Linked DNA regions of Prochlorococcus marinus str. AS9601. The protein of the gene in region 1 binds, or shares a complex with, the protein of each later gene. Links are inferred from orthologs where the notes say so. Each region holds a gene or a part of one and is shown in the gene's direction. Other genes may lie near its edges.

The links.
Region 2: the proteins of lpdA (region 1) and A9601_RS11310 are in contact, whole or in part, in a crystal structure (PDB 1EBD), measured with the Geobacillus stearothermophilus proteins. The link is inferred for Prochlorococcus marinus str. AS9601 from one-to-one orthologs. Residues at the interface, in WP_049624544.1 of Geobacillus stearothermophilus: Pro340, Ser341, Asp344, Tyr345, Arg403, Asp406, Val408, Glu431, Ala432, Gly433, Asp438; in WP_033016211.1 of Geobacillus stearothermophilus: Ile130, Ala131, Met132, Pro133, Arg136, Arg140, Glu141, Asn155, Arg157.

Annotation. Positions count from the first base shown.
Region 1 is NC_008816.1:1,277,352-1,280,288, reverse strand. What follows is about bases 5-2,903. They hold lpdA (dihydrolipoyl dehydrogenase), read left to right. Parts: upstream 5-683; coding sequence 684-2,123; downstream 2,124-2,903. Other genes in these bases: trpC (indole-3-glycerol phosphate synthase TrpC), read left to right, coding at 2,136-2,903; A9601_RS16200 (TrmH family RNA methyltransferase), read left to right, coding at 5-672. Outside these bases: more of A9601_RS16200, read left to right, coding at 1-4; more of trpC, read left to right, coding at 2,904-2,937. UniProt on the Escherichia coli protein: Lipoamide dehydrogenase is a component of the glycine cleavage system as well as of the alpha-ketoacid dehydrogenase complexes.
Region 2 is NC_008816.1:394,246-397,089, forward strand. What follows is about bases 17-2,822. They hold A9601_RS11310 (dihydrolipoamide acetyltransferase family protein), read left to right. Parts: upstream 17-638; coding sequence 639-2,006; downstream 2,007-2,822. Other genes in these bases: A9601_RS11305 (YlqD family protein), read left to right, coding at 17-420; queA (tRNA preQ1(34) S-adenosylmethionine ribosyltransferase-isomerase QueA), read left to right, coding at 2,013-2,822. In the rest of the region: more of A9601_RS11305, read left to right, coding at 1-16; more of queA, read left to right, coding at 2,823-2,844.

The DNA of each region.
Region 1 (2,937 bases):
ACTGAAAAATGGCTAAGAAAGAATCAAAATCTAAGCAAAAAATTTGATGAGTCATTAATAAATATTGTCTCAGAGGAAGTCTTGGCGTCAGCGATTTCAACAATTAATCCAGATGGGATAGCAGCTTTAGTAGAGATTTCAGCAATACCTAATTATCAATTTAATAGAAAAGATGATTTTGTTCTTGTTCTCGACAGAATTCAAGATCCTGGGAATATGGGTAATCTATTTAGAACCGCTTTAGCTGCGGGTGTTAATGCAATTTTTTTAGCTGGAGGTGCGCACCCATTAGGCCAAAAGGTATTAAGAGCATCCTCAGGTGCAGTTTTTCATCTGCCATTTTTAAGATTTGATGGCATTGAAGAAGAAATATTAAATTCTTTACTTAATTCTTTGTCTGAATTATCAAATGTAGGATTTAAGATTTTCTCTACTAGTAGCCATAATGAGAGTACAAAAAAACCTTCAAAACCTTACTGGGAAGTTGATTGGTCTAGACGTACAGCATTAATTTTGGGTAATGAAGGTAAAGGTATTCATAAAAAAATTCAAGAAGCTTTTAATGAAACAATTACAATTCCGCATAGCGAGATTGTAGAATCATTGAATGTGGCTTGTGTTGCAGTTCCGTTATTACTTGAACGAAAAAGAGTCGCATATACCTCTAAATAAATAAATAAAAAGTGACTGATTCAAGTTTTGATTTTGATTTAATTGTAATAGGAGCAGGATATGGAGGTTTTGATGCCGCTAAACATGCTGCTGGTAAGGGGCTGAAAGTCGCAATAGTAGAATCTTCTGATATGGGAGGCACTTGTGTTAACAAGGGTTGTGTTCCCTCTAAAGCTCTTTTGGCTGCAAGTGGAAAAGTTAGAGAAATAGCTGATTATGAACATTTAGCTAAATTTGGTATACATGCTTCACCAGTAAGGTTCGAGAGATCAAAAATTGCAGATCATGCAAATAATTTAGTTTTAAATGTTAGAGAAAATTTAACAAAAACTCTTAAAAGGAGTGGAGTTGAAATTATTTTGGGCATTGGAAGAATTGAAGGAAATCAAAAAGTAGGTGTAAGAGATAAAAACGGAATTGATAAAATTTTTACATGTAAGAATATTGTTATAGCAACAGGCTCTTCTCCTTTTGTGCCCCGTGGAATAACTTTGGATAATAGGACCGTATTTACTAGCGATGATGCGGTTAAACTTGAGTGGCTTCCAAGATGGATAGCAATTATTGGAAGTGGATATATAGGTCTAGAATTTGCTGATGTTTATACCGCGCTTGGTTGTGAAGTTACCATGATTGAGGCTTTGGAGAATATTATGCCAACATTTGATCCAGACATCACTAAAATTGCCAAGAAGAACCTTATTCAAGCAAGAGATATAGACACAAAATCAAATGTCTTTGCGACAAAAATAACACCTGGATGCCCTGTAAAAATAGAACTGACTGATGCAAAATCTAAGGAAGTTGTAGAAACTTTAGAAGTTGACGCTGTACTAGTAGCAACTGGCAGAAGTCCTAATAGTAATAACTTAAATCTTGAGTCGGTTGGTATCGAAACAGTAAAAGGTTTTATTCCTGTAGATGATCAAATGAGAGTTAAGAATGGTGATGAAATAATACCTAACATTTGGGCTGTTGGAGATGTAACAGGCAAATTAATGCTAGCCCATACAGCTGCAGCGCAGGGTACTATTGCTGTTGATAATATTTGCGGTGGTAATGTCGAAATTAACTATAAAAGTATCCCCGCAGCAACCTTTACTCACCCAGAGATAAGTTCAGTTGGTCTCTCTGAAGTTGAAGCTAAAGAGATATCTACAAAAGAAAATTTTACTTTGGGAGTTGTCAAAAGTTTCTTTAAGGCTAATTCAAAAGCATTGGCTGAATTAGAGAGTGATGGATTGCTAAAGTTGATTTTCAACAAAGATAATGGGAAAGTATTAGGGGCTCATATTTTTGGGTTACATGCAGCTGATTTAATTCAAGAAATTTCGAACGCTATTTCAAGGAACCAAGATGTACTTGAACTATCTAAAGAAGTTCATACTCATCCTACTCTTAGTGAAGTAGTGGAGGTCGCATATAAACAGGCGGCTTCTCAAATAAAATAATACCTAAAATTAATGGAGATAAGACGCAGGCCACCAAATCCAACAGTGAGGGTAGAAAACTTAGAATATGCTGTACCTCATAGAGAAGCACAAGCAAAAAACATTCTGGAAGAAATTGTATGGCACAAGGATATTGAAATTAAGAATTTTAAAAAAATAGTCTCTTTAGAAGATCTCATCAAAAAAATTGAAAATCTTCCTACTCCCAAAGATTTTTATAAAAATATCTTGGAGTCAAAAATAAAACCAGGAGTTATTGCTGAAATAAAAAAAGCTAGTCCGAGTAAAGGAGTTATTAGAAAAGATTTTAACCCTGAAAACATAGCAATTTGTTATGAAGGATTAGGTGCATCATGTATCTCAGTACTTACCGATAAAAAGTTTTTTCAAGGTAGTTATGAAATACTCGAAACTGTAAGGAAATCTACTAATCTCCCTCTACTCTGCAAAGATTTTATTATTTCTGCTTATCAGATTTATAAAGCAAGGGTATCTGGTGCTGATGCAATATTATTAATCGCTGCGATTTTAAGTGATGATGATTTAATTTATTTAAAGAAAATAGCTGATAATTTAAAGATGAGTGTTCTTGTTGAAGTCCATAACTCTTATGAATTAGAAAGGATTCTAAAGTTAAAATCTTTTAATTTGATTGGAATAAATAATAGGGACTTAAAGACTTTTAAAACGGATTTAAAAACATCAAAAGAATTGATGAATACATATGCAGATATATTTTTAAAACAAAATATTATTCCCATAAGTGAATCTGGAATTAATTGTGCCGAAGATTTAGAATCGCTTAGATCTATTG
Region 2 (2,844 bases), 880 kb from region 1 along the record:
ATAAAGCGCTCAATAGCTATTAAAGCTGTAGTTACACCAACTTGGAAGGAAGATGCTGAAAAAGAATTAAGTAAGGCAATTTCAAACATTGATCAGCAATTATCGCAACTTGAGCAGGAGGGGCAGCAAATAGTAAATAATATTAGATCCCAATCGGTTAATCCTCTTGATCCAAGGGTTCAAGAACAGGTTAGTCAGGTGCAACAACAAGTCGCAGCAAAACGAAATGAAATTGAAGAACAAAAAAGAAATCTACTTCAACAACAGAGTCAAGTTCGCGAATTAAAAATGGACGAAATTGTTGATCAAGGGCAAGTGGATAGTTTCTGTGATGTCACTGTGGGAGACAATCTTATTCAAAAAATGCAAGTCTCGATTACGGTTAAAGATGGAGTTATTCAATCTATAGATAATAATTAAAGAGAAGATTTAGTATTTTTGATAAACGTAAGTAAATCTTAATTTCGAAAAGTTTTAAATTCTAATCGATCTAAATTATTACTTTCTTAAGTTTTAAGAGTTCCCACTGTGAACATGATTTCGTATAATTAAAACAAGAGTTTAAAGGGTTCTTAATCATAAAAACTTTAGGAAGTTTGTTAGAAATCCCTTGAAACTTATGCAATAACAATTTTCTTATGTCTCACGAAATATTCATGCCTGCCTTGAGTTCTACCATGACGGAGGGCAAGATTGTGGAATGGTTGAAAAATCCAGGAGATAAAGTTGCAAGAGGTGAATCTGTCTTGGTTGTTGAATCTGACAAGGCAGATATGGATGTTGAATCTTTTCAAGATGGATACCTTGCAGCTGTTTTAATGCCTGCTGGCAGCACTGCACCAGTAGGAGAGACTATCGGTTTAATTGTAGAAAATGAGGATGAGATAGCTTCTGTTCAAGAACAAAATAAAGGAAATCAACCCGAAGTTTCTAGTTCGGATCAACTTGAATTGGTAAGCAATAAAACTGAAGAAAAACCTTTGGTTCAAACTGAAATTGTTGAAAAACAAGAAAAAGAAGTTGTATTAATGAGTGAAAAGGCAGCCCCATCTTCTAATAGTGATCAAATAAATGCTGCTACGAGTAATGTTTCTTCGAGGGTGATTGCATCTCCAAGAGCTAAAAAACTTGCCTCTCAAATGGGTGTTGATTTAGCAAAGGTTCATGGATCAGGACCTCATGGAAGGATTCAAGCCGATGATATTTTAAAAGCTAATGGCCAACCAGTCTCTATACCATGGATAGGCGAAGGTGGTTCTCCTGCAAGTATCCCTGGTGTAAATTTGGGGGTTGAAAGTAAACCAGAAGCTTCAGGAAATAGTTTTGGTAATCCCGGAGAAACAGTTCAATTTAATACTCTTCAAAAAGCGGTAAATAAAAATATGGAATCTAGTTTAGATGTGCCATGTTTTAGAGTGGGTTACTCCATCAACACAGATAAATTAGATAATTTTTATAAAAAAGTAAAACAGAATGGAGTGACTATGACTGCTTTACTAGTTAAAGCAGTTGCTAAGACACTAAAGAAACACCCTCAAGTTAACTCAAGTTTTTCAGAAAATGGAATTTCTTATCCAGAAAATATAAATATTGCTGTTGCTGTAGCGATGGAAGATGGTGGACTAATAACTCCAGTTTTAAAAGAACCATGCAATACTGATTTATTTGAATTGTCTAGGGAATGGAAAGATCTCGTAAAAAGATCAAGATCAAAACAATTAGAACCCGATGAATACTCAACGGGAACCTTCACTTTATCTAACCTTGGGATGTTTGGAGTTGATAGATTTGACGCAATTCTTCCTCCAGGTACCGGTGCTATTTTAGCCATAGCATCATCGAAACCAACCGTTGTTGCTAATAGTGATGGTTCAATATCTGTTAAAAAAATAATGCAAGTAAATCTAACGGCTGATCATAGAGTGATCTATGGAGCTGATGGAGCTTCATTCTTAAAAGACTTGGCTTCCCTAATTCAAGATGAGCCAGAGACTCTTGTCTCCTAAATTTAATTGATTTCTCAAATTAATAATGAAGAAAGAGATTATAAGCTTGAAGCTTATGATTATTTACTTGATCCATCATTAATTGCTAGTAAACCTTCTGCAATTAGGCATGCATCAAGATTGATGATAGTGAGAAATAGTTTTTTAGAAGAAGACTGCTTAACTAATAAATTTACCAATAATCTTTTAGATGAATTTAGAGAAGGGGATCTTGTAGTTGTAAATAATACTAAAGTTATGAAAGCTAGGTTAAAAGTTGAATTAGAAAATAAGAAATTAGTCGAATTATTAGTTTTAGAAAGATCCCATGAATGTGTTTGGTTATGTTTGGCAAAGCCAGCGAAAAAGTTAAAAATAAATAGAAAATTAAAATTAAAATCTCCTTTAGAACAAGAGATTAATTTGATTGTTGATGGAGTTGATGAAGAAACTGGAGGGAGATTTATTAAATTTCCGGAAAATATTACTTGTCTCAATTCAATGAATGAACTTCTCGATAAATACGGGGAAATTCCTCTCCCTCCTTATATAAAAAATTCCGAAGAAGATTCTTTTCATGAGAAAAGTTATCAAACTGAGTATGCAACTAATCCTGGGGCAGTTGCTGCACCAACAGCTGGTTTACACTTAAGCAAAAGTCTTATTTCCAATCTAAAAAAAAAAGGAGTAATAATCTTACCGATAACTTTGCACGTGGGTTATGGAACATTCAAACCAATTGATCAAGAAGATTTAAGTAACTTAAAACTTCATAAAGAATGGGTAAGTGTTAATAAGGAAGTAGTGAATGAAATAAAAAGAATAAAGAAAACAGATAGAAAAATAATTGCTATTGGCA